3 regions of the Paenibacillus sp. BGI2013 genome follow, and region 3 is predicted to be linked to each of the others. Evidence: riboswitches for the same ligand, from Rfam matches in the RefSeq annotation. Region 3 holds a riboswitch; each other region holds the start of a gene.

Region 1 (4,552 bases), on a different contig from region 3:
GCTTCGTCTTTGTTATTTCATAAAAGTTCATACCCAGTCTTTCTTGCGGAAAATGAAGAACATGCTCAGGCCCAGTGTAACCATCAGACCAATCACAACAAAATAGCTGTATTTCCAGTTAAGCTCTGGCATATTCGTAAAGTTCATGCCGTATATACCGGTAATGACTGTCAGCGGCATGAAGACCGTGGTAATGGCGGTAAATACACGCATGATCTCATTCGCCCGGTTCGCAATACTGGATTGGTAGGCTTCTCGCAAGTTGCCCATCAGGTCGCGATAAGTCTCAAAGGTTTCAGATATTTTTACAGCATTCTCATAGATGTCACTGAAATACTTTTGCAGTTGATCATCGATGAGACGCAGATCTTTTTTATTCAAGGTGTTAATAACCTCTTTCTGAGGTCCAAGGACTTTTTTCAGCCACAGAATCTCACTGCGTAGCCCGATGATTTCATTCAGATGTGACTTTTTGGTGTGCATCAGAATGTCTTCCTCAAGCTTCTCGATCCGTGCTTCAATTCGGTCACCTACGGTGAAATAATTATCAACAATCAAGTCAACCAGCAAATACAGCAGACGATCCGGTGTACTGATTTCCTGTTCCCACAGGATGGGTTTCAGTGTACGCAATTCGCTGACCTTGTGCTTGGTAACACTAATAATGAAATGTCTGCCGAGAAACAGGTTGACCGCACGTAGAAATATCTCTTCATCATCAAAACGGATGCTATTAATCACAATAAAATAATGGTTCTCATAAATTTCAATCTTCGGACGTTGTTCTTCGTCACTAAGACAGTCTTCCACAGCCAGATCATGCATCAAGAACAGCGGCTGAAGTACCGCCAAATCGTCTACGTCTGCATCAATCCAGTAAAATCCTTCCGCTGGTGGAGTCAGCGCCTGCTGAATGTCGTCCACCGGAATAAATACACCGTTGTTAACCAACCGGATTTTCATCGTTAATCTACTCCTTCTGCACCCGCCAACTTGGCGGATATTATCATTATGGGCGCAAAAAGAACAAATCAGCCGGTCGGCAGCGGAGCCTGGAGATCAGGGCTGCGTTCACTATATAATCAAACGGAAGTCACGTCCCGCTGCCGGCATGCTGATGTCAATTCTCTATGCAGTTTGTCGGAATTCGGCTGCCAGTCAGGCCTCGGGTCGCCATCCATTTAATATGTCACCTCTCACATAAGGGTTTATAACACCTTGTTTAGTATACCGCTGGTACAAGGTGCTTTCAAGCGCAAAAATGTGTCTATTTCGCGCCCTGAGGCAGTGTATGACAACGGATGATGAACGGTTCCGATCTGGGAAGCAGACATCGAACTGCATCTTGACGTGAGGGCATTAATGTAATAAAGTAGACGGTGAACCATATTTAATTACAATCTAATACAGCGAAATCTTATCAAGAGTAGGTGGAGGGACTGGCCCGATGAAACCCGGCAACCGGCGGTATACCGCACGGTGCTAATTCTTGCAGTGACTAAGTGTCAAGTGGCACTGTTGTAACTGAGAGATGAGAGAGGCGCATATCTTTTTTACATATGACCTTTCTCGAAATCCGAGGAAGGTCTTTGTTATATGCCCCGACTTCTCAGCAGTGATTTTCGCTAAGGAACTTGAGGTTGTTTGTAACGTTGGATGAAAGAGCAATTCAATGTTTTTACAAGCTCAAGGCAGTCTATAACTGTATTGATGTGAAGACATCAAGCCAAGGGTGGCTGCATCTATCTATGCACAAGGAGGAGTTAGACTTACTATGCCAATCAAAATACCCGATACTCTACCAGCAAAAGAAGTACTTGAAGGAGAGAATATCTTCGTCATGGATGAAACTTCTGCATATCAGCAGGATATTCGTCCACTCCGTATCGCTATATTAAACCTGATGCCCACAAAGGAAACGACCGAAACACAATTGCTTCGTCTGGTGGGAAACACGCCTATTCAGGTGGATGTCGTTCTTGTACATCCCAAATCCCATACGTCGAAGAATACGTCTCAAGAGTATTTGGATCTGTTCTATAAAACCTTTGATGAGATTGAGCACCGTCGTTTCGATGGAATGATCATTACGGGTGCCCCGGTGGAACAGATGGATTTCGAAGACGTGAACTATTGGAATGAAATCCAGGAGATCTTCGAATGGACCAAAACCAATGTGACTTCAACCCTCCACATATGTTGGGCTTCTCAGGCAGGTTTATACCATCATTTTGACGTACCCAAGGTTGCACTTGATGAAAAGTGTTTTGGCGTTTTCCCACATACCATCAATAAACCACATGTTCCGTTGTTGCGTGGATTCGATGAAGTATTCAACGTTCCACATTCCCGTCATACGGAAGTGAGACGCGAAGATATTGAAAAGAATGAGAATTTAGAGATTTTGGCTGAATCCGAGGAAGCGGGGATCTTCCTGGTTGCTACCAAAGACGGCAAACAGATTTTTGCCACAGGACATGCCGAGTATGACCCGTTCTCATTAAAGTGGGAGTATGACCGGGATGCAGCCAAAGGGTTGGATATCGCATTGCCTAGGCATTATTATCCGAATGACGACCCTTCCCGTGTGCCACCAGCTACTTGGCGCGCTCATGCCAACTTATTATTCTCTAACTGGCTCAATTACTATGTGTATCAAGAAACACCTTACGATATTGGCCCGCAAATCTAATCGAGATTACAGGAGGATGCAGCAATGGAAGACAACAACAAGTTGAAAATCGAAAGCCGCTTAGCACAAATTGGGTCCATCAATGAACCGGTAACAGGCGCCATTAACTTTCCGATCTATCAATCCACTGCGTTTCGCCACCCTAAGCTTGGACAAAGCACGGGGTTTGATTATATTCGTACGACTAATCCAACCCGTAAAGTATTGGAAGAAGCCGCCGCAGCGCTGGAGTCCGGTGATGCAGGGTTTGCCTGTAGCTCGGGAATGGCTGCGCTGCAAACGATTTTTGCCATGTTTGGTCAAGGGGATCATCTGATTGTATCGCTGGATCTGTATGGTGGAACCTATCGTCTGCTGGAACGTATTCTGTCCCGTTTCGGCGTAACTGCTAGTTATGTGGACACGAATGACCTTGTAGCACTGGAGAAGGTTCGTCAGCCGAATACCAAAGCTGTATTTATTGAGACACCAACCAATCCACTGATGATGATCACCGATGTGGAAGCCGTTGCTTCCTGGGCGAAAAGTTACAACCTGTTGACCATTGTTGACAACACGTTGTTGACTCCATTTTTCCAACGTCCGATTGAACTGGGTGCCGATATCATCATTCATAGCGCTACCAAATATCTGGGCGGACATAATGATGTGCTCGCCGGACTAATTATTACCAAAGGTGAGGCGTTATCTGCTGAGATGGCGTTCCTGCATAATTCCATTGGAGCGGTATTATCTCCAAGTGACTCCTACCAGTTGATGAAAGGTATGAAAACGCTGGCTCTTCGCATGGAGCGTCATGAGCACAATGCACTTACTATTGCCAAATACTTGCTTGAGCACCCAGCGGTGGTTGAAGTGTATCATCCAGGTCTATCCGATCATCCGGGGTATGAGATACAGAACAAACAATCTACCGGTAACACAGGTATCTTCTCTTTCAAAGTGAAGGATGCACGTTATGTTGAACCGTTGCTGCGTCATATCAAACTCATTGCTTTTGCCGAAAGTCTCGGCGGAGTCGAATCACTTATGACTTATCCCGCAGTACAGACTCATGCGGATATTCCGCTTGAAATTCGTGAAGCCGTAGGTGTGGATGACCGTCTGCTCCGGTTCTCTGTAGGCATTGAACATGCGGACGATCTGATTGCAGATCTCGGCAATGCTCTGACAGCTGCACAACAGGAAGTGGAAGGAGGCGTGCACTCATGAGTGAGTCCAACAACAAGCCCAATTCCGAGTTGAAATTTGATACCAAATTGCTCCATTTTGGCGATGAGATTGACAAAACGACTGGAGCCTCCAGTGTACCGATCTACCAAGCATCAACATTCCATCATTTTGATATCTTCAATCCGCCTCAACATGATTACAGTCGTTCGGGTAATCCGACACGTCAGGCTTTGGAAGATTACATCACATTGCTGGAGGGCGGCGCACGAGGCTTTGCCTATTCTTCGGGGATGGCTGCGATCTCAAGCGTGTTCATGATGTTCTCCGCAGGGGACCACATGATTGTAACGGAAGACGTATATGGAGGTACGTATCGTTTGCTTACTTCCATATTAAGCCGTATGCAGATCGAGACAACCTTTGTAGACATGACCAATATAGATGAAGTGAAAGCGGCACTCAAGCCAAACACCAAGGCAGTTTATATGGAAACACCGTCCAACCCTACACTGCGAATTACGGATATCGCTGCCGTAACTGACTGGTCGAAGGAACATGACCTGATCACGATTCTGGATAACACCTTTATGACACCTTACTATCAGCGTCCAATTGAGCTTGGTGTGGACATCGTCGTACATAGTGCTACGAAGTTTCTCGGAGGTCACAGTGATGTACTTGCAGGGT
Region 2 (4,552 bases), on a different contig from region 3:
TGATACCCAAAACAGTGGATGATACCTTCGTACTAGGAGATATGCTAGGCAATGTGTCCGTATTTTTGTTTGGCATTTTACCTCTGGTACTACTGTTGTTAAGTCTGATTCGCAAAAAAGGAGGCAAGCATGCATGATTACATTCCGCATGTTGTTACGCTTAGCCACTGTATTATGCATTCTCTTAACGATATCCGGATGTTGGAGCAGTCGAGAGATAGAGGATCTAAGTGTCTACGTTGGTCTCGGGATCGATATCGGCAAAGAGACGGAATTTGAGGAGAACATCGCCAATCAGGGAGGAGGGTATTCCAAGCAGAACAATGTGACAGCCACGGTACAGATTGCTCCGGGTAATTCCAGCAGTCAGAAGAGCCAACAATCCGGTTCGCCTGCTTCTGGTAAAACGTCCTATTCCAATGAACAGCTTACCGGAGATTCCTTGCTGCAAATCTTTCGTCAGTTTGCACTGAGACGAGATCATCCGCTCATCGGACATCATCTGAAGGTTATCGTTGTGTCCAAGGATATCGCCAAAAAGTATGGTCTGGACCAGCTGCTGGATTTTGTACTTCGGGATAACGATATTCGTCCTAACTGTCTGGTGTTGATTAGCCATCATCGCGCTGTTGATGTACTGACTTCAGATGATCCTTCCCGGATTCCAGCATTTTATCTTACAGGTATTACCGGTAATTCATACTTGTCCAATAAAATCCTGGACCCCGTTCTACTCTCCAAATTAGATGCACAAATGCAATCCGGCTCCAGCTTTTTGCTCCAGAATGTACTGAACTTCAATGGAGAGGACAAGTTCTCCGGTGCCAGTATCTTTGATGGGAAAACAACAAAATTCATCGGGGAACTCAGCCAAACGGATCTAGAAGGGCTATCTTGGCTCAGACCTAAAGAAAAAGGAGGTATCTTGAAGACATACAATAAAGAGGGGTTCACTGTTGTATATGAAATGAAGAAGAAAAAAACAACAATAATTCCAAAAGTGGTTGGCGATGATATTTCATTCCATGTGAAAACTGAATCCGAAGGCTGGTTGATGGAGGATTGGCGTGCTCCCGAGGAAGAGGAAAAAGGTGCGTATCTCAGTGAATTGGAAAAAGAATTTGCTGAACTTGCCAAACAACAGATTCGACAGTTGTTATACAAACTGCAGCATACCTATAAAGTAGATGTTGCGGATTTTCGGGATAGCTTGCGTATTAAAGAACCTAAAACATGGAAAAAAGTCAAAGACGATTGGGATAAAATTTTTAGCACCGTGCCGATCACCTATGAGGTAAAGACCACCATCACGAATCCGGGGTCTTCCACCGAATAGCGAGGTGTGCCATATATTATTTAATTGTTGACACATTCATGATAGATCGCTATATTAGTAAAAAATCATTTTCTTATCCAGAGAGGTGGAGGGACTGGCCCTTAGAAACCTCAGCAACAGATCTGAAGGATACTGTGCTAATTCCAGCGGGTGAAAGCCTGATAGATAGGAGCGTTTGTTTTTATTTGTCAGTAACGGCGCACTCTTTAGGCAGAGTGGGTCTTTTTTGTTTTTTCTGGATGAAGAAGTAGGGGAGCAGCAGGTATGGAGAACAACAACGACAAAGGGCATTTTCAGCGGAAAATGCAGGCACGGCATGTGGTCATGCTCTCTCTCGGAGGAGTCATTGGAACGGGATTATTCCTCAGCTCAGGTTACACCATTCAGCAGGCGGGACCACTGGGAACCATTCTGTCCTATCTGATTGGAGCCATCGTTGTGTATCTGGTGATGCTCTGTCTTGGTGAACTGTCTGTTCATATGCCAGAGACGGGAGCATTTCATAGTTATGCAGCCAAATATATCGGACCGGCAACAGGTTACACGGTGGCTTGGTTATACTGGTTAACCTGGACTGTTGCGCTTGGCTCCGAATTCACAGCCGCCGGATTGCTTATGCAGCGCTGGTTCCCATCGGTAAACGTATGGATATGGAGCGCGGTTTTTGCACTGATGATCTTTCTGTTTAACGCTCTAACGGTGAAATTTTTTGCGGAATCCGAGTTCTGGTTCTCATCTGTAAAAGTAGTGACTATCGTAATCTTCATTATTATCGGTGGCGCAGCCATGTTTGGGTTCATTCCCATGGCGGATTCTGAACCGGCTCCATTTCTATCGAATATTACCGCATCCGGGTGGTTCCCTCATGGGGCTACAGCGATATTGATGACCATGCTTGCTGTAAACTTTGCCTTCTCAGGCACCGAGTTAATCGGCATTGCCGCCGGTGAGACGGAGAACCCGGAAAAGACGATACCAAAGGCTATTCATACAACGCTGTGGCGTTTGGTTATTTTCTTCATCGGAACGATTATTATCTTGTCGGCCTTGCTGCCCATGTCGGATGCCAGTGTACTGGAAAGTCCGTTTGTAGCGGTAATGGAGCGGGTGGGTGTACCCTATGCAGCAGACATTATGAACTTTGTTATTCTGACGGCGATTCTCTCTGCTGCCAATTCAGGCCTGTATGCATCTTCACGTATGCTCTGGTCTCTGGCTGACAAAAGAACGATCTCTCCGTGGTTTGCCAAATTGACCAAAAGCGGAGTACCGCTGAATGCACTTCTGATTAGTATGGTGGGTGGTGCGCTGGCCTTGCTGTCCAGCATCATTGCGCCAGGTACGGTGTATATTACGCTGGTTTCCATTTCAGGTCTGGCTGTCGTTGCAGTATGGATGAGTATCAGTGCCTCCCAATACATGTTCCGCAGACAATATATCCGGGAAGGACATGCGGTCAAAGATCTGGTCTACCGCACACCACTGTATCCGGTGGTACCAATTGTTTCATTTATATTATGCCTGGCTTCATGCATAGGTATTGCCTTTGACCCGACACAGCGAATTGCGCTGTATTGTGGGGTTCCGTTTATCGCAGTATGTTACGCTGCTTATTATCTGACAGAACGTGTGAATAAGAAAAGAGGACAAGTACATGACGCAAGAACAACAGACTAACCCCATGGAACAGATCCTTCGTGAACATCCGGTCATGATTCTGGATGGAGCGTTGGCTACGGAACTCGAACAGCATGGATGTGATCTCGATGATCCACTATGGTCTGCTCGTGTGTTGCTTGAGAATCCGGATGTTATTGTTCAGGTCCATGCAGATTATTTTCGAGCAGGAGCCGACTGTGCGATTACATCCAGTTATCAGGCGACGGTGGATGGTTTCCGCAAGAGAGGGATTGGTGAACAGGCAGCACTGGAGCTGATCCGGAAGACGGTGGAACTGGCTGTACAGGCGAGAGATGACGTGTGGGCAGAAGTGCAGAGTAGTTTAGTAGGGAGAGAAAGCTCGACAGGTCAGCTTGTAGAAGCTCCTTCGGTACGTTCCGAGAACGTAGAGAATGAGGAGCATATAACAGATCGTACAGTAGATCGCGAAGGGGACAGTTTTCGTCCACGTCCAATTATTGCCGGGTCCGTTGGTCCGTACGGCGCCTATCTGGCGGATGGTTCAGAGTATGTGGGACATTACGGCGTGTCGGATGAGACGCTGGCCGCATTTCACCGTCCGCGTATGGCGGCGCTGATTGAAGCGGGTGCTGACATTTTGGCGTTTGAGACAATTCCTTCGTTGCAGGAAGCACAAGTGCTGGTTGATTTACTGAAGGAGTTTCCTCATGCGTATGCCTGGTTATCCTTTTCTTTAAAAGACGGGACAAGCATCAGCGAGGGCACACCGCTTGAGGTATGTGCACAGAAGTTTGGCTCCGAGCCGCAGGTTGCGGCGATTGGCCTGAACTGTGCTCCGATGGAAGTGGTGACGGAAGCAGTGGGTATTTTGAGCTGTACCAGCGATAAACCTGTTATTGTGTATCCGAACTCGGGAGAAGTATATGATGCAGCAACGAAGACGTGGAGCGGACAGGGTACCTGTGGCAGCATGAGTGATGCTTCGGAGCAGTGGGTTGCTGCGGGCGCGCAGATTATTGGCGGCTGTTGCCGCACTACGCCACATCAGATTGGTGCACTTGTGAAGAAATGGCGGAATTAGTTCATATCATGATAACAAGCCCTTCCACATCCTATAGAGGTATGGAAGGGCTTGTTTTATTGTGTTAAGGCATTCTGATTACATTATTCGATAACCAGTATACGTGGCGATGCTTCCCGAATGATTCTCGAAGAGAACCACGAGCCAAGACTGGCTGCAATGATGCTTAGACAGGTGAACAGTACCATTCCACCCCAATGCAGGATCAGTGGAAGCTGTACGATACCATAACCGGAAAGGACCATTTCGAGTAGAAGAGGCAGCAGGTATACGCCGACGAAAATACCCAGTATGGCTCCCACGGAGGACAGTATGAACATTCCCATGGTGAGCGACAACCGGATTTGGCGAGATGTCATTCCCAGCGATTTGTATATCCCGTACGTTCTGCTTTCTTTACGGATATTGATTCTACAGGTACTGAAAATAATGATGAACGTCACAATGATAAACAGAAATCCGATCAGGCTCATCGGATAGATCAGGATGTTAGC
Region 3 (4,552 bases):
CAATGACCTGTGGGTCATTATTTCACCAGACGTTAACATTTTGTCACAAAGCGCGACGTCAATGAACATTTTATCCGTTATAATGAATTTAGTTGTGAAATAAGTGTCAAAGTACCGAAACAAGCGGAGAATATTCTTCGCCATCTTAAACCAACAGCGGGTGAGAAAAAATTGAAACACTTAACTTTGTTTAAATGGTTAACCGTATTAACCTGTCTTGTCATGTTTCTGGCCACTTTTGGTGGAGGCATCGTAACCAAAACGGAATCAGGCCTTGGCTGCGGAACAGAATGGCCTTTATGTAATGGAAAACTCGTTCCGGCACATACTGTGGCTTCACTTATTGAATATTCCCATCGCGCTGTAAGTGCACTGGCTGGACTGTTGTCCATTGCCTCGTTTGTCGCTTTTCTGCGGTTTGGCAAGTCACGCCGTGACCTGCAATTGTTTTCTTTCTTAACTCTGGTATTTGTCATCGTCCAGGGAATCATGGGGGCTTTTGCCGTTGTCTTCTCCCAATCTTCAGCAGTCATGGCACTGCATTTTGGCTTTGCACTGATTGCTTTTGCCAGTTCTCTAATGATGGCGCTGGGCATCAGGCAAGAGGCAAAAGATGGCGGATTGGAGCGACTGAATAAATACCCTCGGGTTAGTAAAAAATTCAGGAATCTGGTCTGGTTCTCCACCATTTACACATATCTCGTGGTATACACGGGTGCATTTGTGAGTCACACGGATTCTGCAGGGGGATGTTCTGGATTTCCGCTCTGTAACGGGCAGATTATTCCTGAGCTTTCGGGTGGGGTAGCGGTTGCTTTTGCTCACCGTGCAGCAGCTGCGTCGCTCGTGATTGTTATCGCAATCCTGGGTCACTTCGCTTACCGTAATCATCCGGACAACAAGGAAATGCGTACTCTGGGTGTGGTATCCGTTGTTCTTATTCTGATGCAAGTAGTCATTGGTATTTTCATGATGGTGACAATGAACCGTCCGGAAGTATACATGTTCGTAGCTCTTGCTCATATGCTGGATATCGCCATATTGTTCGGAGTCTTAACGTATATGAGTTTCCTGGTGTACAAGCTACATCGCCCGGCTAATCGTTTTTAAATATGAAAGTCCACCATCCAGTGATGTACATCATTGGACAGGTGGACTTTGTTTGATGTCAGAGGGATCAGGGCAACCTATGGCAAGCAGCAATTACACGGAATGAATGATGTTTCGTTTACGGTGATGAATTCTTGTTTTTTTGGAAAAGAGGAGGTTAGATATGCTGCGAACGTTGTTGGGGGAAAAGCCACGTATAAACGAAGGTAAATTGAAGGCAGCGATGGACGCAATGGCGCATACGCTTGAGCTATTTCAACGACAAATGCATGTGGACCATGATCCCACGCATGACTATCGGAAACTGTATGTGTGGACTCAGGGACTCATCTCCTCACTGGATGAACTGGAGCAAAGCTGTTTCGCTGCTGCTCATTTTCGTAAAAAGGTCGTTGCAGGATCAACGGATGATATGACGCCGACTGAAAAAGCCGAGTATGCACGGTATGTGTATTTCTACAAAGATGGCTTTATCCGCTGCTTTGCCATTCTGGATAAAGTCGGCACGGTATTAAATGAAATATTCCAGTTGAATACTTCAAATACCAAAGCGCATTTTTCTTATTTCACAATGTTAAGGCAGTTCGACTATGCGAGGGAACATCATGATCTTGCGTTGCAATTAATACAGATCAAGGACTCTTATCGTGAGCCGATGAGCAAGCTGCGCAAACGACGTAATATGGAAATTCACTACATGAACTCAGAAATGCACGATGACCTGTGGCAGTTACACCAGACCTTGCAAGGTAAAGTGAAATTGGAGGATCTGAATCAGCATGTGCAGGAAATGCGTCAGGGTGTCGATATGGTCTGTGAAACGTTAACAGCCTCTTATAGTTATATCAATAAAATATGGAAAAGAAATAATTCCCTTTGACAAATCGGAATACTTGGAATATACTGAGTTTCAATCGAATGTTACACGGATATAACTGATTTTTTGGAAGTTACGTTCACATTATAAAGCATAAACTACATGAACTTATAAAATCCTACAACAACATATTTCTTATCGAGAGCGGCGGAGGGACAGGCCCGATGAAGCCCGGCAACCGATTTGTAATGACATGATACATGTATCATTCGTTATAGATGTTAGGTGCTAATTCCTACAAAATGGTGCAAGACACGATTTTGGCAGATGAGAAGGTATATTCTTTCACGTGAAGAGCCCTCTTTGTATCTGCAAAGGGCTCTTTTTTTGTACTTTAAGGGGAGTTTTCCTTTAGATCGGGTAAAGATACATGTAGGTGGTTGGAAAGGGGCAAGTGCGATTGATTGAATTAAAAGGTTTAACGAAAACGTACGGCAAAGGAACAAAATCTACAACAGCGTTATCCGAGTTGAATTTGAGCATCCAAAAGGGCGAAATCTACGGAGTGATTGGCCATTCCGGAGCGGGCAAAAGCACATTGATTCGCTGTATTAATTTGCTGGAACGGCCTACGGAGGGTGAGGTATGGGTTGACGGAATTAACCTGACTGAACTGAGCAAAACCGAATTGCAGCAACAGAGACGCAAGATCGGAATGATTTTTCAACACTTTAATCTGTTATCTTCGGCAACGGTATATGACAATGTAGCTTTTCCACTAAAGCTTGTGAATACACCCAAGGAAGCCATTGATCGCAAAGTGAAGGAAATGCTTGCACTGGTTGGTCTGGAGCACCACAGCAGCAAATATCCGGCTCAATTATCGGGTGGCCAGAAACAACGTGTAGGGATTGCGAGAGCACTTGCAAGTGATCCAAATGTACTTCTCTGTGATGAGGCTACTTCGGCACTTGATCCGCAGACGACAAATTCAATCCTGAAGTTATTACTCGACATTAATGAAAAGTACAACCTAACGATTGTGCTGATCACACATGAGATGCATGTCATTCAGAACATCTGTGACAAGGTGGCTGTCATTCATCAAGGTGGCATTGTGGAACAAGGACCTGTAACAGACGTGTTCCTGAAGCCACAGCATGCGATCACGCGGGACTTCATGATGCGTGACCATGAAGCTGGACTTGCTCTGGAAGAGACCGCTCTGGCAAATGCAGGCGTTGAATTGCAGGCAGGTGCTGCTTCCAAACTTGTGAAGATATCCTTTCTGGGTAACAAAACGTATGAAGCGATTTTGTCTAGAACGGTACGTAAGACAGGCGTGGATTTTGCCATCCTGCAAGGTACAATCTCTACGATCAAACAGGTTCCTTATGGGCAGCTGACCGTTCGGTTCGAGGGTGATTCAAATGCGATTGATCGGACGATATCAGAATTAACCGCTGAGGGACTTGATGTGGAGGTGCTTCGTTAGATGGATTTTTCAACAGTTCGCTGGGAAGAGGTTGGTAAAGCCTCCATTGAGACACTGCAAATTTTGGGTGTATCAGGCTTGTTCACCGTAATTTTTGGTTTACCGCTCGGAGTGCTGCTGTTCATGACAGCCCGATCTGCTTCGATCAAGTCACGGACGGTGTACATTATATTGTCCTTGATTGTGAATATTTTGCGCTCAGTCCCATTTATCATATTGATTGTTGCTCTTATACCGTTCACTCGTTCACTCGTCGGTACTGCTACAGGTGTGTTAGGTGTTATACCACCTTTAGTTATTTCAGCAGCTCCTTATTTTGCTCGTTTGGTGGAGACGACGTTGCGAGAAGTTGATCGGGGTGTCATTGAAGCGGCACAGTCGATGGGTGCATCGACCGGACAGATTGTAAGACGGGTGTTACTGCCTGAGGCACTGCCTGGACTGCTTGCGGGTATAACGATCACCATTGTTACGCTTGTCTCCTATACGGCGATGGCGGGCATGGTTGGCGGTGGAGGTCTGGGAACACTGGCAATCAACTATGGGTATTATCGTTATCAAAATGAAATCATGATTATATCCGTAGTGTCGATGATCATTCTAGTGCAAATTCTCCAGATGGCTGGAGATCGCTTGGTTACATTTTTCACCAGGAAATAACACATAGATAACATGATGGTTATGCAATAATGCGGACGCCACATGACAAAAATGATTAGAGAAGGGGTTTTACACATGAAAAAATGGTCTTTTGCTCTACTTAGTCTTATGTTGATTGCGGTTCTCGCAGCTTGCGGAAACAACAAGGACGCCGATAGCGGCGCAGACAATTCAGCAGGTGCACCTCGTACAGTTGAATTGAAAGTTGGAGCTTCACCTACACCACACGCAGAGATTCTGGAAAGCATCAAGCCTGAACTGGAAGCACAAGGTATTCGTCTGCAAGTCGTTACATTCAATGACTATGTACAACCCAATCAGCAGCTTGCTGATAAAAAATTGGATGCGAACTTTTTCCAGCACCAGCCTTATCTGGACACAGAGAATAAAGAACGTGGATTCAACCTCGTTTCTGTAACACCTGTTCATGTTGAACCTTTTGGTGGATACTCCAAAAAGATTAAGTCTTT

Evidence for each region. Region 3 has a riboswitch for S-adenosylmethionine ahead of CXK86_RS18375 (methionine ABC transporter ATP-binding protein). Riboswitches for the same ligand answer to the same signal wherever they lie in the genome.
Region 1: it holds a riboswitch for S-adenosylmethionine, as region 3 does, so the genes downstream of both, metA (homoserine O-acetyltransferase MetA) here and CXK86_RS18375 (methionine ABC transporter ATP-binding protein) in region 3, are expected to answer to the same signal.
Region 2: it holds a riboswitch for S-adenosylmethionine, as region 3 does, so the genes downstream of both, mmuP (S-methylmethionine permease) here and CXK86_RS18375 (methionine ABC transporter ATP-binding protein) in region 3, are expected to answer to the same signal.

What each region holds. Positions count from the first base shown of each region.
Region 1 covers NZ_PJFA01000001.1:130,304-134,855, forward strand. Annotated here, with positions in the region: gene corA (magnesium/cobalt transporter CorA) at 28-963, opposite strand; SAM riboswitch class I at 1,415-1,538, shown strand; gene metA (homoserine O-acetyltransferase MetA) at 1,775-2,692, shown strand; gene CXK86_RS00630 (PLP-dependent transferase) at 2,717-3,904, shown strand; gene CXK86_RS00635 (trans-sulfuration enzyme family protein) at 3,901-4,552, shown strand, end outside.
Region 2 covers NZ_PJFA01000010.1:68,456-73,007, forward strand. Annotated here, with positions in the region: gene CXK86_RS22190 (spore germination protein) at 1-137, shown strand, start outside; gene CXK86_RS22195 (Ger(x)C family spore germination protein) at 134-1,336, shown strand; SAM riboswitch class I at 1,407-1,508, shown strand; gene mmuP (S-methylmethionine permease) at 1,601-3,013, shown strand; gene mmuM (homocysteine S-methyltransferase) at 2,991-4,058, shown strand; gene CXK86_RS22210 (ABC transporter permease) at 4,142-4,552, opposite strand, start outside.
Region 3 covers NZ_PJFA01000007.1:75,422-79,973, forward strand. Annotated here, with positions in the region: gene CXK86_RS18365 (COX15/CtaA family protein) at 172-1,110, shown strand; gene CXK86_RS18370 (Cthe_2314 family HEPN domain-containing protein) at 1,274-1,990, shown strand; SAM riboswitch class I at 2,120-2,261, shown strand; gene CXK86_RS18375 (methionine ABC transporter ATP-binding protein) at 2,388-3,422, shown strand; gene CXK86_RS18380 (methionine ABC transporter permease) at 3,423-4,082, shown strand; gene CXK86_RS18385 (MetQ/NlpA family ABC transporter substrate-binding protein) at 4,158-4,552, shown strand, end outside.